DNA from 2 places in the Brachymonas moutaii (nom. illeg.) genome. Region 1 is predicted to be linked to the other one. Evidence: predicted binding sites of a transcription regulator. Region 1 holds the regulator's gene; the other holds the start of a gene.
The links. Region 1 encodes HrcA, which represses chaperone genes, less so after heat shock. Its sites were predicted from a motif close to TTAGCACTCNNNNNNNNNGAGTGCTAA; they were not measured.

Region 1 (14,448 bases):
AGCGACAAGCTGATGGTGGCTTTCGTGGCGGAATTCTCGCGCGGCAAGTCGGAGTTGATCAACGCCATCTTTTTTGCCGGATACGGCAAGCGCATCATGCCGGCTCGTGCCGGGCGCACGACCATGTGCCCGACGGAGCTGGGATATGACGGAACGGGCAGGGCCTGCTTGCGGCTGCTTCCCATCCACACCCGGCTCGAAGCCAAGCCCCTCCTGGAGTGGCGGCTGACTCCCGAAGAGTGGACGCAGGTTGATCTGGATGTGCATGATCCAGACCAGCTCATCGAGTCTCTGCACAAGGTGGCAGACACCATTCAGGTGACTGTGGAGGAGGCGCGTGCGCTGGGTTTCTGGAGCGATGGGGCCAAGGACAATCCCATGCAGGCGGCAGATGGCAGCGTGGAGGTGCCCAAGTGGCGCCATGCACTCATCAATTTCGATCATCCGCTGCTTCGGCAGGGTCTGGTGATTCTGGATACGCCAGGGCTCAATGCAATCGGGGCGGAACCCGAACTCACGATGAGCCTGATTCCCCAGGCGCAGACAGTGGTGTTCATCCTGGGGGCGGACACGGGCGTCACGGCATCCGATCTGGATATCTGGCGCGAGTATCTGGCGGGAGAAGGGGGCGATGATGCCTCGCGCTTTGTGGTGCTCAACAAAATCGACACGCTGTGGGATGACACGCTCAGTTCGGATTCGCAGGTGGACGAGCAGATCGAGGCACAGCGCCGGCAGTCTGCGCAGATTCTCGGAGTCCGGGAAGACCGCGTGATGACCGTCTCCGCCAAGAAGGGGCTGCAGGCCAAGGTGTCGGGAGATGCAGACATGCTGGCCCGCAGCCGCCTGCCGGAGCTGGAACAGGTGCTCGGCGAGCGCATCGTGCATCAGCGCCAGGCCATTCTGCAGGCCCGCATGGCGGCGGGAATGAGGGCCATCGAGCGTCAGCAGGAGCAGGTCTTTGCCATGCAGCGTCAGGAGCTCGATGACCAGGTGGCAGAGCTCCATGGCCTGATGGGCAAGACCGAGGCTGCCATTGACCATCAGCGCAAGCGCATTGCGGGCGAGCAGGAAGGCTTTGACATGTCGGTGGGCAGGGCCCACGCGCTGCGCGCCGTGCACCGCAAGATTCTTCAGGAAATCTTCGATCTGCTGGGCAGCAACCAGCTGCTCAAGGACATGGGGGGACTGAGGAGCGCTCTGCAGGAGTCGGGGTTCATCAAGCTCGGGGTACGCAAGGCCTACGCCACGACTTTCGAGCAGCTGAAGGCACGGGTGATGGAGGCCGATGCCAAGGCCCATGACATGCACGGGCTGTTCCAGAACATGTTCAAGCAGCTGAATACAGAATTTGCCTTCACGCTGCAGGCCGATCCGCCGCCCCGCATGGACGATTATCTGCGCCAGCTCGCAGAGATCGAGACTGGGCATGCGCACTACCTGGGAATGGGCAATCTCCTGAAGCTGTCACAGCCCGAATTCGTGGATCGGCTGCTGAGGGCACTGGTGTCGCGTCTGCGGATCGTGTTCGAGAAGGCCATGAACGACATTGAGCAGTGGAGCCGATCGGTGGCCAGTCAGATCGATACGCAGCTGCGCGAGCGCCGCCGCAGCTTCAAGCGTCGCATGAAGACGCTGGAGCGGGCAGAGTCTGCGTCCAGCGATCTCGATGGACGGATTCAGGAAATTCAGGATGCGCTGGCGGCCAATCACGCCGCAGAAGCGGAACTGCGCCGGATGATCGAAGAGCTGGCGACATTCCCAGTCCCCGCAGCCTGACGACGCACTGCACATGGAGATATCCGACAGCCAGGGAGCGAACGAGCACGCGGAGGTGGAAGTTCTCTTTGCGCCCAGGCTCATCGAGTGGCAGCGGCGCTGCGGGCGACATGGGCTGCCCTGGCAGGGGGGGCATGATCCGTATCGGATATGGCTCTCCGAGATCATGCTGCAGCAGACGCAGGTCACGACGGTTCTGGGGTACTACGGGCGGTTTCTCCAGGCATTTCCGGATGTGCAGGCGTTGGCACGTGCCCATGAGGATGAGGTCATGGCGCTCTGGAGCGGGTTGGGCTACTACAGCCGCGCCCGCAATCTGCATCGCTGCGCCCAGGACATCGTGGCGCACCATGGCGGATGCTTTCCCCGTTCGGCGGCTGAGTTGCAGCAGCTGCCGGGCATAGGCCCCTCGACGGCAGCAGCCATTGCGGCTTTTGCGTTCGGGGAGCGGGTATCGATTCTGGATGCCAATGTCCAGCGGGTGCTCTGCAGGGTGCTGGGGATGGCAGATGATCTCTCGCAGGTGGCCGCGCTGCGTCGCCTGGCCGGGCGGGCAGCGGCACTGCTTCCGGCAGCTCCCGTCTGTCCAGCCGACATGCAGGCCTATACCCAGGGGCTGATGGATCTGGGGGCGATGATCTGCACTCCCAGGAATCCTGTCTGCACCCAGTGTCCCATGGAGTCTTGCTGTGTGGCCCATGCATTGCACTGCGAGACCGCATATCCGGTGCGTTCGCGTCGCCTGCGCCGTACAGCGGAGACGTGGTGGCTGCTGGTGGCAGAATCGGCAGCCGGCATATGGCTGGAAAAACGTCCGTCCACAGGCATCTGGGCGGGGCTGTACTGTGTGCCGGTATTTGCTGCGGAGCAGGACGCACGCGAGTACGCCAGGGCCCAATGGGGAGTGGCAGCCGAAGGAGCGCTGGAGGCATTTCCTTCTTTCAGGCATGTGCTGACCCACAAGGATTTGTATCTGCAGCCGTTGTGCCTGCAGGTGGATGCTTCTGCCGCGTCAGGGCCATCGGATGCGGAAAGACAGGCCGGCTGGCGCTCGGATTGGCAGTCCCTGGGGCTGCCAGCGCCGGTGCGCAAATGGCTGCAGGAAAGAGAACATCTGGTTCTCTGGACAGAGAGCCGGTAGGATTGATCAGAAATCCTGATCCCTGTGGCGGCGCAGGCAGGTCCACTCGCTGCAGAAATCCTGATAAAGCCGTTCGACGAGATAGACCGAACGGTGCTGTCCTCCGGTGCAGCCTATGGCCACGGTGACGTAGCTGCGGTGGTTTTCCGCCAGTGCAGGCAGCCAGCGCTGCATGAAGTCCCGGATGTTGGCGTGCATGATGCCGACTTCAGGCTGTGCTTCCAGGTAGTCGATGACTGGGGCATCACGGCCCGTCAGCGGGCGCAGCGCCGGCTCGTAATACGGGTTGGGCAGCATGCGCACATCGAACACGAAATCCGCGTCGGTCGGAGTGCCACGCTTGAATCCGAAGGATTCGAACACGAGCGTGATGTGGCTTTGCGGCAGCGCCATGAGGGCACGGATGTGGCTGCGCAGCTGGGCTGCGTGGGTCATTGTGGTGTCGATCACATGGGCGTGGCTGCGGAAATCTGCCAGCAGCTCGCGCTCCAGTGCAACGGCATCGCGCAGATCCTGATCCTGGTTCTTGCCTGCGATGCGTGTGAGGGGGTGCTTGCGACGCGTCTCCGAAAAACGGCGCATGAGCGTGGCGTCACTGGCGTCCAGAAAAAGCACCGATACCTCGACCCCACTGCGCTTCAGGGTGTTGATCTGCAGCGGAATGAGGGGGAGGGAATTGGCACTGCGGGCATCCACGGCAATGGCCACGAGGCGGCTCTGGTGCTGGCGCTCCACTTCAATGAACGGCAGCAGCAGCTCGGGCGGCAGGTTGTCGACGCAGTAAAAACCGGAATCCTCCATGGCATGCAGCGCCACCGACTTGCCGGAGCCCGACATGCCGCTGATGATCACCAGCCGCATGGGGAGGGCCTCTGGAGAGGGAGAGGGGCTGGCCGGAAGCGAGGAGGGGAGGGGAGAAAGGGGGGGCATGATCGGCTCAGGAAGGGCGTGTCCGGGAAGACGCGCTGCGGCCACGGGGGGTGAAAAGTTCGGTCTGTACCGATTCGTCCCCAGTGGCCTGTCCGGTTTTCAGCATTTCTCGGGCATGGGCCAATGGGGTGGCTGCACCGGGCTCGCCGCCCAGCATGCGGGCCAGTTCGGCAGCACGGCCGGCATCGTCGAGCGGTTCGGTATGACTGACTGTGGCGTGGTCCTGGGGATCGATGGCCTTGGATACACGCAGGTGGTGATGGGCAGAAGCTGCTACCTGTGGCAGGTGAGTGACGGCCAGTACCTGGCGATCCTGTCCCAGCTGGCGCATCATGCGGCCCACGGTGTGGGCCACGATGCCACCCACGCCCGCGTCGACCTCGTCAAAGATCAGGGTGGGTGCCTGTCCCAGCTTGCTGGTAGTGACGGCAATGGCCAACGAGATGCGGGAGAGTTCGCCGCCCGAGGCCACCTTGGCAATGGGGCGAGGACTGCTGCCGCTGTGTCCTGATACCAGAAAATCGATGGTGTCCGTGCCAGTGGCAGAGGGAGGAGCTGGGAGGAAAGAGACTTCGAATCTCCCCCCCTCCATGCCGAGTTCCTGCATGGCGGCCGTGATGGCGACAGCGAGCTGGGCGCCGGCCTTGCGGCGGAGCTGGCTGATGTGCTCGGCTTCCTGGAGATAGGCTTCCCGCGCCTGCGTCACCCGGGTTTCGAGGGCCGCCACATCGATGTCGTCTTCGAGAGCTTGCAGCGCCTGCTTCCAGTCGTGCCAGGTTGAAGGCAGCGATTCCGGTGCGAGACGCAGCCTGCGTGCCAAGCTCAGCCAGCTTCCGAGGCGCTGATCGAGCTGGGCCAGCTGCTCCGGATCCCATTCGACGCGATCGAGATAGCCGCCCAAGCCACGCAGCGTTTCCTGCAACTGGGTCTGGCTGGATTCGAGCAGCTCGATCCATTCCTGGAAACGGGGTTCGATCGAGGCATGGTCGGCCAGAGTCTGGGCCGCGCGGCGCAGGCCATGCTGTACGCCGACTTCCTCGGCGTCGAGGAGGTCGATGGCCTGCCGTGCACTTTCAAGGAGCTGCTGGGCATGCGACAGGCGCTGGTGTTCTGCATTGAGCGTGTCCCATTCGCCTGGCTGGGGGGCAAGCCTGTCGAGCTCGGCCACCTGCCACTGCAGTCGCTCGCGTTCTTCCTCGCGGCGTGCCAGACCGGATTGGGCTGCTTCGAGCTGTGCCTGGAGTGCATGCCATTGTGCCCAGGGAACCTGCAGGGCCTCAGCCGGAATGCGGCCATAGGCGTCGAGCAGCAGGCGGATCGAGGCCGGGTGCATCAGGGACTGCCAGGCATGCTGGCCATGGATATCGACCAGCAAACTGCCCAGCTCGCGCAGCTGGGTCGCCGTGGCAGGGATGCCGTTGATCCAGGCGCGGCTCTTGCCCTGGCTGTCGATGCTGCGCCTGAGCAGCAGGCCCGACTCGGAATCAGGCTCGATGCCATAGGCATCGAGGAGTGGGAGCACAGGTGCGATGGTGTCGAACTGGGCAGTGATGTCTGCGCGGGTACAGCCTTCGCGCACGGCATGTGCATCGGCGCGTGCTCCCATGACGAGCTGCAGAGCGTCGATCAGAATGGACTTGCCTGCCCCGGTCTCGCCTGTGAGCACGGTAAACCCGTCGGCAAGATCCAGGTCCAGCGTCTGCACAATCACAAAATCGCGAAGTGTGATGCGCCGCAGGGCCATGGTCAGTTGCCTCCTTTGTTCCAGTGCAGTTTTTCCCGCAGGGTGTCGAAATAATTCCAGCCGATGGGGTGCAGAAACCGGGCCTGCAGCTCTGAGCGCTGCACCACCACCCGATCTCCGGGCTGCAGGGCAGAAAGCGACTGGGTATCGAAGGTGGCACTGGCCTTGCGTCCTGCCACCAGTTCCAGCGTCACCTTGCAGGAATCCGAGAGCACGATGGGGCGGTTCGACAGGGTATGCGGGGCTATCGGCACGAGCACCCAGCCCGGAATGGAGGGATGCATCAGCGGCCCTCCGGCCGACAGTGCGTAGGCCGTGGAGCCAGTGGAGGTGGCGATGATGAGACCATCCGCACGCTGGTTGCAGACGAAATTGCCATCTACTTCGATGCGAAGTTCCACCATGCCCGAGGTACTCCCCCGGTTGATGACCACGTCGTTGAAGGCGAGGGCGTCATACACGCAGCTGTTGCCCCGCATCACGTGGCTGTGGATCATGGCGCGGGGATCCTCGGTATAGGCTCCCTGCAGCATGGGCGGCAGCGTGTCGCTCACCCGGTCGATCGGAATGTCGGTGATGAAGCCCAGACGCCCCTGGTTGATGCCGATGAGCGGTACCTGGGCAGGGGCCAGTTCACGGGCAGCACTCAGCATGGTGCCGTCTCCACCCACCACTACAGCCAGATCGCACTGCTGGCCGATCTCCACCATCTCCAGGGTGGGGAACAGCCGATCCAGTCCGGTGATCTCGGCGGAGCGCGATTCGATGGCCACCTGGCATCTCTGCTCCTTCAGGCAGGTAGCGACGCTCATCAGGATGTTGGCGGGTGTCCCCTCGGTCTGTGAAGCCTGCGGCGCCGGGTAGTTGCGCAGGTACTTTCCTATCAGCCCCACATGTTGAAATCTTGGTTTCATGTGCGCATTAGATCATTAAAATGTGACGCCATGCTTGATGACCGCGCCAAGTTGCTGCTCCGGACCCTGGTGGACCGTTACATTGCCGACGGGCAGCCCGTAGGGTCGCGTGCGCTTTCGCAGATGCCCGGACTGGAGCTGTCTTCGGCAACCATCCGCAACATCATGGCGGACCTGGAAGATCTGGGGCTTCTGGCGAGTCCTCATACCTCGGCAGGCCGCATTCCCACTGCGCGTGGCTACCGCATGGTGGTCGATGCCATGCTCACCGCCGAACCGGCTGGTCTGTCCAGGCAGATTCCCGCCAGCCTCACGCTCGAACCCGAGCAACCCAAGCAGGTTGTTGCCAAGGCAGCCCATATGCTCTCGGATCTGTCGCAGTTCGTGGGGGTCGTGGTCAGTCCCCGCCGTGGATCGGCCTTTCGGCACATTGATTTTTTGCGCCTGTCCGAGCGGCGTGTGCTGGTCATTCTGGTGTCGCCAGGCGGAGACGTGCAGAACCGTGTCCTTTTCACCGAGACCGATTTCGACCAGCCCCGACTGACTGAAGCCGCCAGCCATCTCAATAAGCACTACAGCGGCATGGACATGGAACAGGTGCGGGCCAGTCTGCGCGGAGAGGTCGAGCACCTTCAGGGTGAAATAGCTGCACTCATGGAGGCGGCCATTCAGGCCAGCGCCGAAGAGCTGCAGGATCACGGACAGGACGTGGTGATTGTGGGAGAGCGCAACCTGCTTTCCGTCACGGATTTTTCCTCCGACATGACCCAGCTGCGTCGTGCCTTCGAGCTGTTCGAGCAGAAGACACAGCTCATGCGGCTGCTCGACGAGTCGATCCAGGCGGCAGGGGTGCATATCTATATCGGGGGCGAAAGTGGCTCGCTGCCAGTGGAGGAGCTGTCCGTGGTCAGCGCGCCCTACCATGTGGGAGGGCAGGTGGTCGGCACTCTGGGGGTGATTGGCCCCGTGCGCATGCCCTATCGCCGCATGGTCGATATCGTCGACATCACTTCCAAGCTGGTGAGTGGTGCCCTCAGCCCGCGCTGATTTTTTCCGCTGAGGACGAAAACGGAGGCGAGGCTGCCTCCGTGCGGCGCAGAAACAGGGATAAAGAAGATAAAGAAAAAGGCCTGCACAGAAAGTGCAGGCCTTTTCAATATGGTGCGGCTGGCAGGATTCGAACCCACGACCCCTTGGTTCGTAGCCAAGTACTCTAATCCAACTGAGCTACAGCCGCTGAAGGCATTCATTGTAGCATGACTTTTTGATGGTTATAAGGAGTTTGCAGGAGAGATGTGTCGATGCAGACGATTCCACGCAAAGAAAAAGGCCTGCACAGAAAGTGCAGGCCTTTTCAAGGTGGTGCGGCTGGCAGGATTCGAACCCACGACCCCTTGGTTCGTAGCCAAGTACTCTAATCCAACTGAGCTACAGCCGCTGAAGCATTGAATTATAGCAGCATTTTGAGGCCTGTGGCCTGCCGATGATTCTGTGCTTCAAGAAAGTTGCGTCATGGGGGGCAACAGGACTCCTTTTATGCCGCCTTTCCGCACCTCTCATGAAAGAGGCGGTGAGAAGTCTGTGGAGGCCCTGCGTGTGCGCAGTCGTTCCGGTATCCCTAGAATGGCGTGCAATTCGCAGAGGGAGTGCGTCCTTGAGGGGCGTGATGGGCCTGGCGCGGGAGAGGAATGACGAATGATCTATGCATTGATTTTCATGGCCGGCATGTGGGCGGGCCTCCAGAACGCATTGGCTGGAGGGGGGTCGTTCATTACCCTGCCTACGCTGATCCTGTCTGGCATGTCGCCGCTCGCTGCCAACATCACCTCCACGGTAGCCCTGTTTCCCGGGCAGGTGACTTCAGGCTGGGCAGGGCGGCGCCACGTGACAGGGGCTGGGAAGCTGGGGTTCAGGGCGCTGTTCGTCATCAGTCTGCTGGGAGGGGCCTTCGGGGGGCTGCTGCTGCTCAAGACTCCTTCCTCGATCTTTGCACGTCTCGTGCCATGGCTGGTGCTGTTTGCCACCGTGATGTTTGCCTGGGGCAGCTTTCGTCGCAGGCCGATCGAGGCTTCTGCCGCTCTGGGGCCGGTGGCGGCAGGGATGGTGCAGTTTCTCATCGCCATCTATGGGGGATATTTTGGTGGTGGCATAGGCTTTCTCATGATGGCGGCGCTCACCATGGCCGGCTTGCCGACGCGCAATGCCGGGGCAACCAAGAATGCCCTTGCCGGAGTGATGAACGCATCGGCTGTGGCTCTGTTTGTCTTTTCCCCGGATCTGCACTGGCGTGAGGCCGTGTGCCTGGGAAGTGGAGCCATTCTCGGAGGCTTGCTTGGAGCCTGGGCATTGCACCGTGTCAACGAGCGTCTTCTGCGCATGGCCATTGTCACCATCGGGCTGGGTCTGACGGTGGGGCTCTTTCTGCGGCCCATCCATTGACCCTTGACGGAACCGATTTGGGAAAGGCTCCAGTGTGCTGTGCTTGGGATCCGATCCGATCAGGTCTGAGGGCTATTTCTGCGGGCGGGGGCGGGCAGCCAACGCTGCTTCGGCTGCGCTGGGCCAAAATGAATCGTCTGTCCGCAGGGACTGTGCGCTGCAGATGGCGGAATGTACGGCCATGGACACCACTGTGCTGGCCATGGCTGCCAGTGTCAGTGCATCCGGCGGTGGCGTGTCCACGACATCGGCCTGCCCTGTAGCCAGGGCGAAGAGGGTATCGCCATCCAGCAGGGTATGCACTGGTGTGATGCAGCGGGCCAGACCATCGTGCCCGGCCACGGTCAGGCGCTGGAGCAGTTCGCGGCTGAGCCGGGCATCGGTGGCGATGACGCCGATGGTGGTGTTGGTGCCAGGCAGCACCGTGGCCGGTGACTGGCCCTGCACCAGACTGGCCATCGAATCTCGCAGTTCAAGGCTGTCCGGCGTTTTGCGGCTGCCGGCCAGGAGGTGGCCATTTGCAGCATCACGCACATCGCCGACGGCGTTGCAGGCCACGAGTGCCCCGACCGTGATGCCGTGCAAGGTGAGGCTGGCGGAGCCTATGCCCCCTTTCATGGCACAGTCGTTTCCGAAAAGCTTGCCCACTGTGGCGCCGGTTCCCGCACCGACATTGCCCTGTGCAAGGGGCTTCTGGGATGCCGCAGTGCAGGCCGCATAGCCATCCTGCGCGGTGGGGCGGATACGGGCATTCCCTGTCGGAAGATCGAACAGCACGGCAGCCGACACCAGGGGCAGGTGGCCGAAGCCGGTTTCCATGCCCAGCCCGTGCTCTTCCATCCAGGCCACGACTCCCGTGGCGGTGTCCAGTCCCCATGCACTGCCACCGCTCAGCACTACGGCGTGGATGCGTTGTACGAGATTGCCGGATCTGAGCAGATCGGTTTCGCGCGTGCCTGGTGCAGCGCCGCGCACGTCCACTGCGGCCACCGCTCCTTGCGGCACCATCACGACGCTGCAGCCAGTGGGCCGATCGGAGCGGGTGTGATGTCCGGCGATCACGCCCCGCACATCCGTGATGCAGCCGGATTCAGGCGGAAGGGGGATCATGGGGATGATGAAAATACAGCCCATCCGACCAGGTGGCCAGCCATTCCGGGCGGAAGGCCACAAAAATGGCGGTCAGCATGCCTGTCATGAAACCATCCCCCCAGGCAATGAGCCAGTGGGCAATGGTGGTGAGACTTGGATCGACGTGGGGCAAGGACATGCCGGCCCATTCATGCAGCACACTGGAAGCGAACACGCAGGCTACTGTGCCAAAGAAGCCGCGACCGAGGATGTACACGAACAGGTGCGTGCCGATGAATCTGCGGATGAGGGCCCCCAGCAGCATGGCCAAGGTGGCAGGGAGGATGCCCAGCCAGAAAGCGTTTTCCATGATCAGCTGGGGTGGGGCATGACCTATCCATGCCGAAAGCACGGCGATCAGGCAGAAGGCAGGCACTGCCAAGGGCCAGCCAAGCATGAGAAGCACCATGCACGAGCCGGTCAGCTGCAGCTGAAGCGGCATGGTGTGCAGCCGGGGGAGTGCCCACAGCCATGGGGTAATGACCAGGCTCCCTAGAAAGGGGTTCAGCAGCTCTGTATCACGCAGCAGACGCCACGGCTGCATCGACAGTGCGATGCCAAGGGCGAGCAGAACCGGCAACCATTCCCAGGAAGTATCCATGGCGCGGATCATACCCTTCTCGTGCCAGAGGAATAGAGAAGAAACTCCGCGAAAGAATGTTTTCCTGGCTCCGGATGCGTGCTCAGGCAGTGACAGGGGGCTGGGTGGCCTGATCCTGGGAGTCTTCGGAGCAGGTGTCTCCGCCACAGCCGTGGATCACGTCGTGAGGAAGCATTTCGGGATGTGTCATGGCACCCGTGACAGGGTCGTAGCCCACCCGCCGCAGATGCAGGGCCAGGGCTGCATCCATGGTGTCTGCATGCTGGGGAAACCAGTTTGCCAGTTCGGTTGCCATCTGTCGTACCACCTTGAGATGGCCCTTGCGGCCATATTCGAGGCCTTCGCGCATCACGCCCAGCACCGCGCCATGGTGGGTGGTGTGGCAGTTGCTGGCAGCAAACCGGGTGGCCAGCATCCACCGGTTTTCGTTGTCGAAATGCACATCCGTGTGATCGATGAGGTGCTGCCATTCTTCCAGCAGGTGGGCATCGTCGGCAGCCTCGACGCGTGCGAGCAGGTCGACAAATTCGACATGGGTCTGATCCATGGCGTCCACGCCGAGCACGAAATCCTCATTCCACTCCAGTTTGCTCATGATTGCCTCTGCCTTGATGACTCGATGATCCCTGCGCGCGTGTCGGCGCACAGGCGCATGCAGTGTATAGCCACATGCGCTGCATACCTTGACCTGAATCAGGCACTGTCTGCGTGGCTTATCAATCCGCATGGCGCAGAGTACACTTTCCCTGCATTGCATTCGGTGTCCCTCGGAGTGGCGAGGCGTGGTCATCCAGACCCGCAGCAGCTTCGGGGCAGGGTTGGCATCCGGCCTTCATTGAGCTGATGAAGACGGAGCGTCGCAGAGAGGCGGACGGGTAGCAGCCTCCAGGGATGACCGGCACCATTCACCATTCTTTTGAGGAAGACGAATCATGTTCAAACATATCCTTCTGCCGGTTGACGGTTCCCGTACCTCCACGCTTGCCGTGGAAAAGACTTCCGATCTGGCCAAGGCGCTGGGCTCCAAGGTCACGGCAGTGTATGTGCTCGATCCCTATCCCTTTGCCAGCGCCGGCCCGGATTTCGCCTTTGGGCAGGCCCAGTACATGAGCGCCATCACCAAGGAAGCAACCGAAGTGCTCGATCAGGTGAAAGCCATGTTCGCCGCCAAGGGGCTGGCCGTAGATGTCATGACGGTAGATGCCTATGCGGTGTGGAAGGGCATCATCGACCAGGCCCAGAAGCTGGGTGCCGATCTGATCGTGATGGGGTCTCATGGCCGTCATGGCGTCGAGAAGCTCATGCTTGGCAGCGTGGCACAGCGTGTAGTGTCGCATGCGCCCATGTCGGTGCTGGTGGTGCACCAGGATGCAGCCCAGGCAGGCGCGACCCAGACAGCGGGCTAAACGGCGCTGTTCTGCAAAAAATGCAGATCTTTTGACGAGCGTGCCGAAACTGCGCTATACTTCATGCTTCAGCACAGCGCGGGAATAGCTCAGTTGGTAGAGCGCAACCTTGCCAAGGTTGAGGTCGCGAGTTCGAGTCTCGTTTCCCGCTCCATATGTGAATGTGCAGATTGCAGTACACAATCTGCACATTGTTGAAAAAAGGGCTTCGGCCCTTTTTTTCGTTTTAACGGTGGCTTTTCAAAGCACATGCATGTTGTGGCATGCAACATGTGATGCAGCATTCCCCATGGCCATCTTGGTGCCGAGGGGGATGGGCACTGAAGACGCGCCGTGAGCCTGTGGCGCATGGCATGCGCATCCGGCCGAATCCTGTACAGGAATCAAGCGGCCGAGCATGCTGGAACTTCTGCCTTTTCTTTGTGCCGGAGAAACGGCACCCGCCGCCCCTCAGGAATGCACGGAATTTACGGTGACGGACGAAGACTCGCATGGTGGACGGAACAGCATGCGCAGCTGCGATTCGCACAGCGTGCCGCCATCGATCGGATGCTCGGGGTCAAGGATGCCATTGTGGATCATGCCGATCCACAGCGGTCCAGCGAGCAGATGGGGATGCTGTGCCAAGGTGTCATCACCGATTTCGCCGCGTTGGAAGGCCCTTTGCGCATGGTGACGGATGTGCGCCAGGAAGGGGGCATGGACTTCCCTTCGATAGGCTTCGATCAGGAAGGGAAACTTGACCCCTTCCGCCAGAATCAGATGGGCCACCGAAGCGCGTCCAGTCATTTCCATGGTGCGCATGGCAGGCAGCAGGGTGCGCCGGAAATGGTCGACCACGAGTTCTTTCTCGCGAATCGGCTGCTTCTCGACTTCGCTGAGCGGGCCCTTGACCACCTGCTCGATCAAGCCGAGAAACAGCGCTTCCTTGTTTTCGAAACAGGTGTAGAGCGTCCCTTTGGCCAGGCCCGCGTGTTGGGCGATATGGCCCATGGTGGCCGCCGCATGACCCTGCTGCATGAACTCGGCCAATGCCGCCTCGATGATCTGTGCGCGGGTTTTGGCCGTCTTGGCGGGGCTGAGGCTCCGGATAGGTGGTTTCTGTGTGCGGGCATGCCACGGGGATCGATCTGGCAATCGGTGCCGTGGGATGGTCTGAGCCGTTGCTCGGGGCTGTTCGGGATGTTCGCAGGGACTCTGCTCATTGGTGCCTGTCTGGGAATCGGCCACATTGCGAGTCTGATGGTCATTGCGCGCGATTTTCGGCATTGCATGAGCGCGGTGACTGGCATATATACCGCTGCGCTCCATGTGGGCATGCTGCTCACCGGCGCGCTGGCGGCACCGCTTGCGCTGCTGGTAGGGTGGCGATTTGCCCTGGCCAGCAGGGCATGGCTGGCCTTGCTGCTGGCAGCGTTGTCGCTGGTGCTGGTCGTGACTGGGGGCGTGCTCTCACGCTCGCGGGCATCGGCTGTGAGCGTGCAATGAGTCAGGTTTTCACCGTCATGCGCGGGCCGTGTCTGGTGCTCCTGCGGGGCTCTCCAAGGGCGCTGCAGCATGGCGGCTTCAGGAGGAACTTGTGTGTCAGTGGGACTGCTGGGCTGCGAGATAGGTTTCGTAGCCCCGGGCGCGCAGCTGGCAGGCAGGACAGCTGCCGCAGCCGTATCCCCAGGCGTGACGATGGGAGCGGTCGCCCATGTAGCAGGTATGGGAGTGTTCGATGATGAGGTCGACCAGCCGGGAGCCCCCCTCGGGGATGCCACTGGCGTCGCCGAGGCGATGTGCGAGTTCCCAGGTTTCTGCCTTGTCGATCCACATCAGGGGGGTGTCGATGAGCAGGCGGCGATCCATGCCCAGTGACAGGGCGATCTGCATGGCCTTGATGGTGTCGTCCCGGCAGTCCGGGTATCCCGAAAAATCCGTTTCACACACGCCTGTGATCAGCACGTCGATGCCTCGACGGTAGGCCAGAGCGGCGGCCAGGGTGAGAAACACGAGATTGCGTCCAGGCACGAAAGTATTCGGCAGCCCGTTGGCTTCCATGGCAAATGCCATGTCGCGAGTGAGCGAAGTATCACTGATCTGGCCGAGGATGTTCACGTCGAGCATGTGATCCTCTCCCAGTCGGCCTGACCAGGAAGGAAACTGTGCGCGCAGGGCATCGAGGACGTGGAGCCGGGCATCGAGTTCGACACGGTGCCGCTGGCCGTAGTCGAAGCCTACGGTTTCCACGTGGGCATGGCGCTGCAGGGCCCAGGCCAGGCAGGTGGTGGAATCCTGCCCTCCGGAGAACAGCACCAGGGCGCGGCGGGATGTGAGATGGGAATGGAGGTTCATGCGGAGAGATCAGGAAAGATGTTCGT
Region 2 (14,448 bases), on a different contig from region 1:
GAGTGCTGTGTTGTGCAGAGCACACGCCGCTTGCGCATGAGAAAGCAGGACGCAGACTGGGGCAACGTCCCGGCTTGCGCTATGCGGGCCGAGTCATTCTGACGGCAGTTCTGTCATGACGTTTCCTGTGTAGCGTTGTGGCCGCAGAGGAAGTGGACAGCAAGGCAAGGAAGGCCCGTCGAGTGGGCGGGAGAAGAAGGGAAGAGGGGCGAAAGGGGGGCATCATGTGCGAGCTCCCCTTGTCGTCTTCTGACGGCAAGGGGATGCCGCAAGGTGCCTCAGGGCGGCGTGACGCGGTAGTGGTGGGCCAGCACCACGGCCAGCGCGCAGGATGCGATGCGCGATTCTTCTTCGTCCGCGCGGCTGGTGAGAATGATGGGCAGCTTGGCTCCGAGCACGATGCCTGCCATGTGGGCACCGCCCAGGTATTCGAGCTGCTTGGCCATCATGTTGCCGCTTTCGAGGTCGGGGACGACAAGGATGTCGGCCTCGCCGGCTACTTCGGACTGGATGCCCTTGATGGCCGCCGCATGGGCAGAGACGGCATTGTCGAGCGCCAGGGGGCCATCGAGCACGCCACCGGTGATCTGGCCGCGATCGGCCATCTTGCACAGGGCAGCGGCATCGAGCGTGGCGGGCATGGCCGGATTCACCGTTTCCACGGCAGCCAGGATGGCCACCTTGGGCCTGGCCACGCCGATGGCATGGGCGAGATCGATGGCGTTGCGGATGATGTCGGCCTTGACCTCCAGCGTGGGGAGGATGTTGATTGCCGCATCGGTGATGATGAAGGGGCGCGGGTAGGCGGGCGACTGCAGCAGGAAGCAGTGGGTGATGCGCCGCTTGGTGCGCAGACCGGAATCCTTGGCCACGATGGCGCGCATGAGCTCGTCGGTGTGCAGGCTGCCCTTCATGATGGCTTCGACCGTGCCGGCACGGGCCATCTCGGCAGCACGCTCGGCGGCGGCATCGCTGTGGGGGACGTCCTCGATGGCGATGCCGCTCAGGTCATATCCACACTGCTCTGCGAGGGCTTCGAGTCTGGACTTGGGGGCGATGAGCACCGGCTCGATCAGGCCCCGGGCGGCAGCCTTGAGGGCGGAGTCCAGCGTGAGGGCATTGCAGGGGTGGACGATGGCCGTGCGGATGCGACCCAGGGTGAGGGCATAGTCGACCAGGCGGCGGGCACCATCCTGCGCCGGAATGAGGCGGACTTCCGGGATGCCGTGGGGCACCCATTCGACATGTTCGCGCGGAGGAATGACCGTGGCGTCGCCCGAAATGACGGTCTTGCCGTGCTGGTTGGTGCACTCGCAGCTGAAGGTGATGTGGCGCTTGACCTCGTCGCGGGCGCTGACCGTGAGGGTGGTGGTAATGGTGTCGCCCACCAGCACGGGCGCGCGGAAGTGCAGGGTCTGGCCCAGATAGATGGTGCCTGGCCCGGGAAAGCGCATGCCGAGCACGGCGGAGATCTGTCCGGCACCCCACATGCCGTGCGCGATCACGGTCTTGAAGATGCTGTTGGCAGCGTATGCGTCATCGATGTGCTGGGGATTGAGATCGCCGGTGGCCAGGGCGAACAGGGTCACGTCCTCGCGGGTGAGGGTATGGGTGATGCTGGCACTGTCGCCCATCTGCAGTTCGTCGAAGGTGCGGTTGTGCAGTGCCATGGGCTCGCCGTTTTCCTTGACGGAAAGGTCGGGGCTCACGGTGACGAAATGGCTGCTGGGAGTATTCAGGATGTTCGGGATATCGGGCATGGCGGATCGTGCGTGAAAGGTGAACGGGTAAAGGAACGGTTTCAGCGTTGCAGGACGTAATGTCCAGGGGCGTCGCACAGGACGGGGCAGCCGCCGTCAGGGGCACCCATGGTCGGAGGAGCGATGGGAGCACCGGAGTGCGCATCGAGCCAGCGGTTCCAGGATTCCCACCACGAGCCCTCGAAGCTCGGTGCGGTGGCGGCCCATTCCTCCTGCGAAAGGTAATGCCCGCCTGCCTTGCGGGTCATCTGGCGGTAATGGCGGTGGGGGTGACCGGGTTCAGAGACGATGCCGGCGTTGTGTCCGCCACTGGTGAGCACGAAGGTGATCTCGGCATCGCTGAGCAGGTGGATCTTGTAGACCGAACACCAGGGAGCGACGTGGTCGCTCTCGGTGCCCACGGCAAAGACGGGTTGCCTGATCTCGGATACCGCCACAGGACGGCCGCCGACCTCGTACTTGCCGCGGGCAAGGTCGTTGTGCAGGAACAGCTTGCTCAGGTATTCGGTGTGCATGCGCGCGGGCATGCGGGTGGCGTCCGCGTTCCAGGCCATGAGGTCGATGCTGTGTCCGCGGTCGCCAAGCAGATATTCCTGCACCATGCGCGACCAGACCAGGTCGTAGGAGCGCAGCCAGGTGAAGGCGGCGGCCATCTGGGTCGAGTCGAGGTAGCCACGTTCGGCCATCTGTGCCTCGAGCAGGTTGAGCTGGCTCTCGTCGATGAAGAGCGCGAGCTCCCCGGGTTCGGAGAAATCGGTCTGTGCAGCCAGGAGCGTGACGGAAGCGAGGCGCTTGTCGTCATCGCGCCCCATGGCAGCCGCGCCGATGGACAGCAGCGTGCCGCCCAGGCAGTAGCCGCAGGCGTGAATGCCCTGATCGGGCACGATGCGGCCAATGGCGTCGATGGCGGCATAGAGGCCTTCGCGCAAATAGTCTTCCATGCCCAGGTTGTGCTCGTGCAGCCCGGGGTTCTTCCAGGAGATGGCAAATACCGTATGCCCCTGTGTCACCAGATAGCGGATCATGGAGTTGTGCGGGGACAGGTCGAGGATGTAGTACTTCATGATCCACGCCGGAACGATGAGCACGGGCTCGGGGCGCACCTTGTCGGTGGTGGGGCTGTACTGGATGAGTTCCATCAGCTCGGTGCGCAGCACGACCTTGCCCGGAGTGGCCGCCAGATCCTTGCCCACCACAAAGTCTTCGGTGATCGCTGCAGGTGCGTTGTGGAGCTTGCGCTGCATGTCGTCGAAGAAATTCTTGAGACCACGCGCCAGGTTGGCGCCATGTTCTTCCTTGGTGCGATGCAGCACCATCGGATTGGTGAGCGCGAAATTGGCTGGCGAGTACATGCTGATCCACTGGTGGGCGCAGAAAGACACCCAGTCGGCATGGTGGGGGTCGACTCCACGCACGTTCTGCGTGGCGGCGCGCCACCAGCGTTCCTGCATCAGATAGCCCTGCTGCAGCAGACTGAAGGGCCAGTTCTGCCAGGCCGGATCGGCAAAACGGTGGTCTTCCACAGGGTAGCGCACGGGGTCTGCAGCGCGCAGACCGACCAGCGGAGCGAGCTTTTCCTGCAGGGTGTGATTGCGGCTCTCCACGGCAAAGCGATGCAGTTCCGTGAGCATTTGGGTGGCGAGCTGCCAGAGCTCCAGCTGCTTGCCGGGGGAGGCCATCAGGTGGACCATCCAGTCGTAGAACGCCATGGTGTTGAGCGCAGGAGACTGCGAACCCGTGGCCTGGGCAATCAGTGCCTGGAACTTCTGGTCCAGCACCCGGGAAGGGGTACGGGATGCCAGAGAGGAGGAATCATCCGAAGGAGTGCGGGTGGTGGGACTACGCATGGGGTCGATCCAAGAAAAGGGAGCGGAACAGAATCACCTGACTCATCCGGCTTTCCCCACCGTCGGCACCGAAGCAAAACGGCAGCAGGGAGAGCATGACAAGCCTAGGGGAATCTCATTCCTTTTACAAGTTGTGCAAGTCAGCTGCATGACAAGCATAGCGCCAATGCAGGCCGAAAAAGTGCACGACCTGCTCCGGACAAGCCCCCGGATGGCACCCGACACCCGAGAGCCTGTCACAGGGTGTCGACAGGCAATCGTGGGATGCAGAAAGGCGGAGGGCGACGCGGTGAAACGCGCCCTGTCCGATTGGGGGCATACTTGGGCGCATGCCTCGGTTCGCTGCCAATATTTCCCTGCTCTATCCCGAATACCCCTTCGAGGACCGGTTTGCCGCTGCGGCACGTTCCGGCTTCAGTGCGGTGGAGTGCCAGTTTCCCTATGCGCTGCCTGCCCGGCGCTGCCGTGATCTGCTCGATCGCCATGGCCTGCGGCTGGTGCTGCACAACCTGCCAGCGGGGGACTGGGCCACCGGCGAGCGGGGCATCGCCTGTCTGGCGGATCGACAGGTGGAATTTCGAGAGGGAGTGGAGCAGGCATTGGCGCATGCGCGCATCACCGAGGTGCGGCAGCTCAACTGTCTGGCAGGGCTGCTGCCGGAAGGGGCAGATCCGGCAGAGGCGCGGAGCGTGATGGGGGCGAACTTGCGGTATGCGCAGGCGCGCCTGTCGCCGCACGGCATCGGGCTGGTGGTGGAGGCCATCAATACCTGGGATATGCCCCGATTCCTTCTGCCCACTGTGCAGGAGGTGCTGCATCTGCTGGATCGGCAACAGGTGCCTGGGGTCAAGGTGCAGCTGGATTTCTACCATGTAGCCCGCATGGGGCAGGAGGCGCTGCCTCTGCTGGCCCGGTACTTGCCGCGCATCAGGCATCTCCAGCTGGCCGATGCCCCCGGACGCCATGAGCCGGGGACTGGCCGGATTCCCTTTCGCACCTGGTTGCGCTGGCTCGATGCCGCAGGGTATGGAGGCTATGTCGGCTGTGAGTATGTGCCAGCCCGCGGGGGAGTGGGTGGGACGGATGCGGGCTTGGCCTGGATGGCACGCCTGGGCTACGCACCGGGTTCTTCAGGTCCTTCGGCCTGACGGGGCAGGGGTTCTCGACGCCGCAGTGGCGCGGCCGGGCATGCCCTTCTACAATCCCTGCGCATGAGCAGCCCTTCCACTCCTGTTCCGGTGTCCTCCGGGACACCCGATGCATCCCCTTCCGTGATCTGGCGCCGAGCAGATGGCTCGGTCGTGTCGTGCTTCGAGAAGGTCAAGGTGCTCAACGAGAACTATGCCGAGCTGCGCGAGCTCCTGCAGGATGCGCTTGACGATGCCCTGCTGCTGGGATGCAGCGAAGCGCAGGTGCGTGCCGCCTTTCGCGCACTGGTCGACGGAGTGGAAGCCACTGTGTCCGAGGATGCCCGCGCCGGCTGAGGGTGTGCGCCACGTGGTGTATGCCCTGGTCACATTTTTGTGTCGATGCGTCAGCACACGGAAACCATTCGACTGCACAATGCAGAATTCAAGGCTGTGCAGCCATTGGCACATAATCTCCACATGAATCAGCTCGACGCTCTCCGACAATACACCAAGGTCGTGGCAGACACTGGCGATTTTCGCCAGATCGCCCAGTTCCAGCCGCGCGATGCGACGACCAATCCCTCTCTCATTCTCAAGGCCGTCCAGAAGCCCGACTATGCACCGCTGCTGCTGGACATCGTGCGCAGCAGGGGGGTGTCCAATCTCGCAGACACCATGGACCACCTGCTGGTTCGGTTCGGCTGCGAAATCCTCACGCTCATTCCCGGCCGGGTCTCGACCGAAGTGGATGCACGACTGAGTTTCGATACCGAAGCCACGGTAGCGCGCGCGGAGCACCTTGTCGAACTCTACGAGGGGCAGGGCGTGCACATCGACCGTGTGCTCATCAAGATCGCATCGACCTGGGAGGGCATCCAGGCGGCACGCATTCTGGAAGAGCGCGGCATCCATACCAATCTGACGCTGCTGTTCTCCTTCTGTCAGGCCGTGGCCTGTGGCCATGCGGGAGTACAGCTCATTTCGCCTTTCGTGGGCCGCATCTACGACTGGTACCGAAAACAGGCCGGCGCTGCATGGGATGACGCAGCCATGAGCGGTCCGAACGATCCCGGCGTGCAGTCCGTGCGGCGCATCTACGACTACTACAAGCAGCATGGGGTGGCCACCGAGATCATGGGGGCCAGCTTCCGCAACGTGGGCCAGATCATGGCCCTGTCCGGGTGTGATCTGCTCACCATCAGTCCCGAGCTGCTTGCGCAGCTGGCCACGACTCCCGCGCAGCCGGATTTCGCACCCTCTCTCACGGTGGCACAGGCACGGGAAAGTGCCCTTCCTGCCGTGCAGTTCGACGAGGCCTCGTTCCGCTATGCCCTCAATGAGGACGCCATGGCCACCGAAAAACTCGCCGAGGGCATCCGTGCGTTTGCGGCCGATGCGGTCAAGCTTGAGGCCCTGATGCACGCAGCCGCCTGATCCCGGGGCAGACCGCACCTGTCTCTGTCGGGACTGGTATGCCATCTGCCGTCAGGCTGCGCAATTAGTTCGTTTTCTCCAGGTTCCGTTCATGAATGTATTTTCGCCCGAGCGTTGTGAGGCACAGGCCGCATCGTCGTCTGCCGTGGTCTGTACGCCTCCCGGCGCCGCCAGCCGGCAGCCAGAATGGCGTCTCCTGAAGGAGGCAGCAGCGCGTTTTCCGGTCAACCGGGTGCAGCCAGGGGGTGTGCCGCTGCCGTCTTCGGCAGAGCGAGCCGCTCTCTTCGATCTTCGAACTGCCTTTGCGCGGGATGCCGGGCGTACGGCACGCCTGAGCCGCACTTTTGTCCACGGGGACAGATGGCTGGCACACGTCGATTTCTCGAAGACGCACATCGACGACGACGTGCTGACCCTTCTGCACCGGCTGGCCTGTGCCCAGGGAGTGGAAGCCCGCCGTCAGGCCATGTTTGACGGTGAGCGCATCAACCATACAGAGGGGCGTCGGGTCATGCACTGGCTGCTGCGCGAGCCTGTGGAAGCAGGCGTGGCGGAGCCCTTGCAGCCTCTGTGGCGCGAGATGGATGCTGTGCGCACCGCCTTTCTCGACTATGCGGAACGGGTGCGGGACGATGCGTCCATCACGGATATCGTCAACATAGGCATCGGGGGGTCCGATCTGGGGCCGCGCATGGCGATCGAGGCGCTGGCTCCCTATGGGCACACAGGCAAGCGGTTCCATTTCGTGAGCAATGTCGACGGCGATGCCCTGCACGATGTGCTGGCGCGGGTGAAGCCTGCACATACCCTGTTCATCGTGGCGAGCAAGACCTTCACGACGCTCGAAACCATGACCAATGCGGCCACTGCCATGGCCTGGTTCCGCGCGGCAGAGGAAGGCCGCCATGCCGATCGCCTGGGCGAGCATTTCGTGGGCATCACGACACGGGTCGAATCGGCCCATGCGCTCGGCATGCGGCAGGCATTTCCGATGTGGGACTGGGTGGGCGGGCGGTATTCGGTCTGGTCGGCTGTGGGGCTGTCGCTGGCGGTGGCAATCGGTGCCACCCGCTTCCGGGAATTCCTGGCAGGAGCGCATGCCATGGACCGGCATTTCGTGGAAGCCCCGGCGCAGGACAGTCTGCCGATGCAGCTGGGTCTGCTGGATGTGTGGCGCAGCAGTTTCCTTGGGCATGCATCCCGGTGCATGGCACCCTATGCCCAGATGCTGCAACGTTTCCCGGCCTATCTGCAGCAGCTTGAAATGGAAAGCAATGGCAAGCGCTCCAGCGCATGCGGAGAGCTGCTGGACTATGCCACCTGTCCCACCGTGTGGGGAGAACCGGGAACGAACGGGCAGCATGCTTTCTTCGAGATGCTGCATCAGGGCCCCCAGGTGCTGCCTGTCGAGTTCATCGCCGTGTGTCGGCCCCAGCATCCATGGGCGCTGCACCATGAGCTGCTGCTGGCCAATGCGCTGGCGCAGGCGCAGGCGCTAATGCTGGGACGGGACGACCCTGATCCGCAGCGCTGCTGCCCGGGAAACCGGCCGAGCACCTTCATTCTCCTGCCGGAGCTCACCCCCTTCACGCTGGGGACGTTGATCGCGCTCTACGAGCACCGTGTCTTCGTGAGCGGTGCCGTGTGGGGGCTCAACAGTTTCGATCAGTTCGGCGTGGAGCTGGGCAAGCAGCTCGCGAGCGGACTGGCACCACGGTTCTCGAGCGGGGATGTGCAGGGGCTCGATGCTTCCACGGCCGATCTCCTGACCCGCATGCGCGCTGCGATGTGACGCTTCTGCCGGAGCAGCAGAAAACCCGCCGGTCCGTGAGGGAGGCGGGTTTTCTGTATGTGGCGGTGACGGATGACGCGGCGCAGTGGACGTAACCGTCCCTTGATCTGCGCCGCAGAAAAAGCCCGACCTGCCTTACTCGACCCGGATGCGCTGCGGGACGTTGACGGCTTTCTTGGGCAGGGTGAGCACGAGCACGCCATTTTCGTATCGGGCCTTGGCAGCGGATTCATCGATCTCTGCAGGCAGCTGGAAGCTGCGGGCCACCTCGCCCTGGTAGCGCTCGGTGCGCAGGACCTTGTCGCCTTCGCGGTGGCTGTCCTGCTGCTTGACCTCGGCGCGTATGGTCACCACATTGCCTTCGACTCCCACCTGGATGTCTTCCTTGGGGACGCCGGGAAGATCGGCATGCACGGTGAAGTCCTGACCGGATTCCTTGACGTCGATCCGGAGCTGCGAGGGCGGCGGCAGAGGCTCGCCATGCAGCGGCTTGATGAAAAAGCCGGGAGCGACATCCTTGAAGAAGTCATCGAGCAGGGGATTGCGGTTGATCAGGGTATTCATGCGTTTCTCCATCAGGTTGAAGGTGAAAATTCAAGTTCACGGCAACGTTGCATGTCTCCTAAGTAAGCGCCATCAAAGGATTTTCAAGGGATTGGAAGGGGCGTTCTGTATCGGGATGTGGGGGATGGAGAAGACCGCAGGGTGGGGTGTTCGGCACGCTGCCTGCGCATGAAAAAACCCTCCCGCCCCGAAGGACGAGAGGGTTGGTGCGGTGGGCCGGATGCAGGGATCAGCGGCTTGCGGGAACCGCGCCCGCTTGCCCTGCAGCCGGAGACCGGCGGAGATGAATTACATCATCCCGCCCATGCCTCCCATGCCGCCCATGTCACCCATGCCGGCGGCAGGAGCGTCTTCCTTGGGGGCTTCGGCCACCATGCACTCGGTGGTCAGCATCAGGCTGGCCACGGAGGCGGCGTTCTGCAGCGCAGTGCGGGTCACCTTGGTCGGGTCCAGGATACCCATTTCGATCATGTCGCCATACACGTGGTTGGCAGCGTTGTAGCCGAAGTTGCCGGCGCCTTCCAGCACCTTGTTGACCACCACGCTGGGCTCGTCACCGGCGTTGGCGACGATCTCGCGCAGGGGGGCTTCGATGGCCTTGAACACCAGCTTGATGCCGGCGTTCTGGTCGGCGTTGGCGCTGGTGAGCTCACCCACGCTGGCGCGGGCACGCAGCAGGGCCACGCCACCACCGGCGACGATGCCTTCCTCGACGGCTGCACGGGTGGCGTGCAGGGCGTCTTCGACACGGGCCTTCTTTTCCTTCATTTCGACTTCGGTGGCAGCGCCGACCTTGATCACGGCCACGCCACCGGCGAGCTTGGCCACACGTTCCTGCAGCTTTTCGCGGTCGTAGTCGGAGGTGGCTTCCTCGATCTGGACACGGATCTGCTTGACACGTGCCTCGATGTCAGCAGCAGCGCCTGCGCCGTCGATGATCGTGGTGTTTTCCTTGGCCACTTCGATGGTCTTGGCCTGGCCCAGATCGGCCAGGGTCACCTTCTCGAGCGTCAGGCCGACTTCTTCGGCGATGACCTTGCCGCCGGTCAGGATGGCGATGTCTTCGAGCATGGCCTTGCGACGGTCGCCGAAGCCCGGAGCCTTGACAGCCACGACCTTCAGGATGCCGCGGATGGTGTTGACCACCAGGGTGGCGAGGGCTTCGCCGTCCACGTCTTCGGCAATGATCAGCAGCGGGCGGCTGGCCTTGGCCACTTGCTCGAGCACGGGCAGCAGGTCACGGATGTTGCTGATCTTCTTGTCGAACAGCAGCACGAAGGGGTTTTCGAGAACAGCGACCTGCTTTTCGGGGTTGTTGATGAAGTAGGGAGACAGGTAGCCACGGTCGAACTGCATGCCTTCGACGACGTCGAGTTCGTTGCTCAGGCTCTTGCCGTCTTCGACGGTGATCACGCCTTCCTTGCCGACCTTGTCCATGGCGTCAGCGATGATCTGGCCGATGGATTCGTCGGAGTTGGCGGAGATGGAGCCGACCTGTGCGATTTCCTTGGAGGTGGTGGTGGGCTTGGAAGCGGCCTTGAGCTGCTCGACCAGTGCGGCGACAGCCTTGTCGATGCCGCGCTTGAGGTCCATGGGGTTCATGCCGGCGGCCACGTACTTCATGCCTTCGCGCACGATGGCCTGGGCCAGCACGGTGGCGGTGGTGGTGCCGTCGCCCGCGTTGTCGGAGGTCTTGGAAGCGACTTCCTTGACCATCTGGGCGCCCATGTTCATGAGCTTGTCCTTGAGCTCGATTTCCTTGGCCACGGACACACCGTCCTTGGTCACGGTGGGAGCGCCGAAGGAGCGCTCGAGCACCACGTTGCGGCCCTTGGGGCCCAGGGTGGTCTTGACCGCGTTGGCCAGGATGTTCACGCCTTCGACCATGCGGGCGCGGGCGTCCGCGCCGAAAACTACGTCTTTAGCTGCCATTTGCAAATTCTCCAGTGATTCAGTGGTGCAGGATGCCTGTGCCATGCGGCCACGCATCCGTGCGGGATGGGGTGGGTATTACTTCTCGACGACGGCGAAGATGTCGTCTTCCTTCATCACCAGCAGCTCCTCGCCGTCGACCTTGACGGACTGGCCGCTGTACTTGCCGAACAGCACACGGTCACCGACCTTGACGTTCAGGGGCTTGACTTCACCCTTGTCGTTGATGCGGCCGGGGCCGATGGCCAGCACTTCACCCTGGTCGGGCTTCTCGGTGGCGTTGTCGGGGATGACGATGCCGGAAGCGGTTTTGGTTTCGTTTTCCAGACGCTTGACGATCACGCGATCGTGCAGGGGACGCAGGTTCATGGACTCTCCTTGAAAGTAAGTCGTGATGAGACAAACAGTTGAAACAGGGGATGTTCCCTGCCTGCACGGAAACGCGTCCGTGCAGGACGGGGAAAGCATCGGCCGGCAGAGGCGGCTGGCGATCCCGGCACACATGCGTGGATGGCTTTAGCACTCTACCCTGGCGAGTGCTAATGATAAGGGCGATCCAGGGGGATTCAAGAGGCGGATGGGCAAAACTTGCGCATGGCACCGGGTGCCATGCCGGGTGGCTCACCCGCGGAATACCGTGCGTGCACCGTTGAAGCGGGAGGCAAAGTAGGGGCTGTAGAGGCTGGCGGTGCGCACGATGCCTCCCGAAGAAGGGGCATGGATGAATTCGCGGCGGCCGATATAGATGCCCATGTGCGAGAAGGGGTTGCCGGAGGTATCGAAAAACACCAGATCACCCCGCTGCAGCTGGTTCACGGCAAGGGGGCGACTCGACTGGGCCCACTGCAGGGTGCTGCGAGGCAAGGCACGGGGAGCAATGCCGCTGAAGACGTATTGCACGAGGCCGCTGCAGTCGAAGCCTCCTTCCAGCGTATTGCCGCCGTAGGTGTAGGGGGTGTTGATGGCGAGCATGGCCCGAGCAATGGCGGCTTCGCGCAGGTCGCCGGAAAACTGCAGCGGATGCAGCAGGGCGATGGAGGGGTAGTCGGTCCGGAGCGTGCCCGGAGAGGTGCCGGAAGAGCGCCGACGGGCTGTGCGGGCAGGGCTGGCGCAGCCCGCGAGCAAGAGGGCTGCGCAGCCTCCCCCGGCCAGGAGCAGCAGGTGGCGGCGCGAGGCGAGGTCTTGAGAGGAAGAATCAGACTGCCCCTCCCGCCGAAGGGTGGGGGGCAGGGCGGGCATGGAAAGAGAGGAGAGGGGGGGCGGCAGGGGGTGCATCGGGAAAGCTCCGGAAGATGCCATGCGCACGTTGTACCACCTGGGGTGCCGTTTGCGAATCCCCCGGCCTGTCTGTCGCCCTGTCTGCAGCAGGGGGCGGCAGGGAGGCGCGCAGGGGGGGATCAGAAGTGGGGTTCACTCCGGGAATCGTGAGATTCGCGATGCTCCTGGGGCCGGTTGTGGGGGCGCTGCTGCTGTGGCTGCTGGATAGCGTGGGGATCGCGCTGGAACGTGCGGGCACGTTCCACACGCTGTGCCTGGGGAGCCATGCGACGCTGCTCGGCGGCCGGAGAGTTCGGCAAGGTGCGCGGGCGCTGTGACATCCAGGCAGGACGTGGAACAGCGGCTGGAGCAGGAGTGCCGGGCTGGGCCGCCGGGGAAACTGCGGGCGCTGTCCGGCCCTGCGTGGCATGCATCCAGCCCGTGGGGGTGACAGCCGGCGCAGTGGGGGCGTGAGGGGCGGTGGCTCCCCATGGACGTCCGTTGACGGGGGCCTGAACCGCATGCAGGGGGGTAGAGGGGCCGGGTGGCACGAAGCGGTGGCCAGGCGCAGTCCAGTGACCATTGACGAACACGACGCCATTGCCACGATGGGCATAGTAAGGATGCGTCCAGGTATAGCCCGGACGCGGGGCACTGGCCCAGCGGCCGCGCGCCCAGACCCACTGGTTCTGCCAGGTCCAGTAGCCGCCGATCCAGATGGCGCCGATGAAAGGCATGGGGGGCGGGGTTTCGACCAGGACCGGCGGCGGGTCGTAGGGAATGAGCAGCGGGTCGGGCTGGACGACCCCGACATCGCTCCAGACACCGCTGTCGGTCGTGGCGTAGGGCAGGGGCGCAACGCAGGCAGAGGTCAGCAGGGTGAGACCGGTGAGCAGCAGGGCAGCGGGCCCGCGGAGGGCGCGCGCAGGGGCAGCGGAAGGACGGATCGGGAGGGCGGCAGTCATGGGATGTTCGTCGGAAGATGGAAATGAGTGTGTAAGGGCAGATCACATGGCGGCTGCAAAGTTCAGCGGCAGGTGTGACAGCGTGTATGGAGGCACCGGCGCCCGGCTTTGGGCAAGGTGGACGGCGCCAGGCGGTTCAGGGAAGCTTAAGAGGCATGCGGCAAGGTGAACATGGATACGGGAACTTCGGGGCCTGGATGCACTCTATCTGTGCGTGAGGACCACGGAGTCCGGAACTTTTTTGCGAGGACAGAATGAAGAATATCAAGATGGGGTGGTGGCTGGTGCTGCTGGTGCCTGCGGGATTGTGGTTCATGGCCGATACGCTGTGGGTGCAGCCGTTCAGGTATTTCCCGTTCAGGGAGGTCTTTATCCAGTTCACCGGCGTGGTGGCCATGGCGGTGATGAGCGTGGGCATGGTGCTGGCGACCCGTCAGCGGTGGCTGGAGGCCCGGCTCAATGGGCTTGACAAGATGTACCGCCTGCACAAATGGCTGGGGATCACGGCGCTGGTGGTGTCGGTGGTGCACTGGTGGATGTCCAAGGGGACGAAGTGGATGGTGGGCTGGGGCTGGCTGGAGCGCCCCGCACGCCGTGGCCCCCGAGGCGGCGGAGAAGGGGTGGCACAGGCGGTTGTGACGCTGGAGCAGTGGCTCAACACGCAGCGCCATCTGGCCGAATCGATGGGAGAGTGGGCCTTCTATGGGGCTGTGGTGCTGATGGTTCTGGCGCTCGTGAAGTGGTTCCCCTACCGGCTGTTTTCCAAGACACACCGCTTGCTGGCCGTGGCCTATCTGGTGCTGGCCTTTCATACGGTGGTGCTGCTCAAGTATGCCTACTGGTCCCAGCCGGTGGGATGGCTGATGGCCGTGCTGACCGCGGCCGGAGTGGTGGCTGCCCTGATGGTGCTGCTGGGGCGCGTGGGGGCCGGGCGCAAGGTGTCTGGCGAGATCCTGGAGGTGCATCGCCTGCCTGCATTGCGCGTGGTGCGCACCACACTGCGGCTTGCTTCCGGATGGCCGGGGCATGAAGCAGGGCAGTTTGCCTTTGTGACCACGCATCGTGCGGAAGGGGCGCATCCGTACACGATCGCGTCGCACTGGGATCCCGCCACGCGGGAAATCACGTTCATCACCAAGGCGCTGGGCGATTACACCGCCACTCTGCCGCAGGCGCTGCAGCCCGGCATGCCGGCCACGGTGGAAGGGCCGTATGGGTGCTTCACCTTCAATGACGATGCTCCCCGCCAGATCTGGGTGGGAGGGGGCATCGGCATCACGCCCTTTGTGGCGCGGCTCAAGGAAATGGCGCAGGAGCGGGCCCAGGGGGCCCATGCACCCGAGGTGGATCTGTTCCACACCACAACGGAACTCGACCCCGAGGCGCTCGCGCTGCTGGAGGCCGATGCGGCTGCGGCAGGGGTGCATCTGCATGTGCTGGTCGATGCGCGTGATGGACGCCTGACGGGCGAACGCCTGCGTGCGGCCGTGCCGGACTGGCGCACGGCCAGTGTCTGGTTCTGCGGCCCGGCAGGATTCGGCACGGCGCTGCGGACCGATCTGCTGGCGCAGGGATTGCCGGCAGGGCGCTTCCATCAGGAGCTGTTTGCCATGCGCTGAAAGGGGCGGCGTTGCGGCCCATGGAAGGGTTGGGCGCTTCCGGCCCTCCCCTACAATGGGGCGCCATGTCTGCTTCTTCCGATGAATCCCTGCGGGGCGATGTTCTCCCGGCCCCCGCGCCTGCCGGTTCGGCTGCGCCGTCTGCCGC

Region 2: groES (co-chaperone GroES) is a predicted target of HrcA. The motif match lies at 10,976-11,002, and genes of this name have one in related genera.

Annotation. Positions count from the first base shown of each region.
Region 1 is NZ_JBNGEN010000001.1:631,765-646,212, reverse strand. Features, by position in the region: gene ACP2WS_RS02910 (dynamin family protein) at 1-1,779, shown strand, start outside; gene mutY (A/G-specific adenine glycosylase) at 1,793-2,920, shown strand; gene rapZ (RNase adapter RapZ) at 2,927-3,781, opposite strand; gene recN (DNA repair protein RecN) at 3,858-5,594, opposite strand; gene ACP2WS_RS02890 (NAD kinase) at 5,597-6,508, opposite strand; gene hrcA (heat-inducible transcriptional repressor HrcA) at 6,539-7,555, shown strand; tRNA gene ACP2WS_RS02880 (tRNA-Arg) at 7,668-7,745, opposite strand; tRNA gene ACP2WS_RS02875 (tRNA-Arg) at 7,869-7,946, opposite strand; gene ACP2WS_RS02870 (sulfite exporter TauE/SafE family protein) at 8,207-8,947, shown strand; gene ACP2WS_RS02865 (P1 family peptidase) at 9,020-10,057, opposite strand; gene ACP2WS_RS02860 (energy-coupling factor ABC transporter permease) at 10,038-10,679, opposite strand; gene ACP2WS_RS02855 (hemerythrin domain-containing protein) at 10,762-11,274, opposite strand; gene ACP2WS_RS02850 (universal stress protein) at 11,612-12,085, shown strand; tRNA gene ACP2WS_RS02845 (tRNA-Gly) at 12,164-12,239, shown strand; gene ACP2WS_RS02840 (TetR/AcrR family transcriptional regulator) at 12,536-13,396, opposite strand; gene ACP2WS_RS02835 (hypothetical protein) at 13,403-13,573, shown strand; gene queC (7-cyano-7-deazaguanine synthase QueC) at 13,670-14,422, opposite strand; gene ACP2WS_RS02825 (5'-nucleotidase) at 14,432-14,448, opposite strand, start outside.
Region 2 is NZ_JBNGEN010000005.1:58,462-72,909, forward strand. Features, by position in the region: gene ACP2WS_RS07280 (bifunctional enoyl-CoA hydratase/phosphate acetyltransferase) at 279-1,670, opposite strand; gene ACP2WS_RS07285 (PHA/PHB synthase family protein) at 1,802-3,607, opposite strand; gene ACP2WS_RS07290 (hydroxypyruvate isomerase family protein) at 3,937-4,755, shown strand; gene ACP2WS_RS07295 (hypothetical protein) at 4,819-5,091, shown strand; gene tal (transaldolase) at 5,215-6,171, shown strand; gene pgi (glucose-6-phosphate isomerase) at 6,263-7,963, shown strand; gene ACP2WS_RS07310 (Hsp20/alpha crystallin family protein) at 8,099-8,527, opposite strand; gene groL (chaperonin GroEL) at 8,816-10,459, opposite strand; gene groES (co-chaperone GroES) at 10,538-10,828, opposite strand; gene ACP2WS_RS07325 (C40 family peptidase) at 11,081-11,698, opposite strand; gene ACP2WS_RS07330 (hypothetical protein) at 11,857-12,681, opposite strand; gene ACP2WS_RS07335 (ferredoxin reductase family protein) at 12,936-14,300, shown strand; gene menA (1,4-dihydroxy-2-naphthoate octaprenyltransferase) at 14,366-14,448, shown strand, end outside.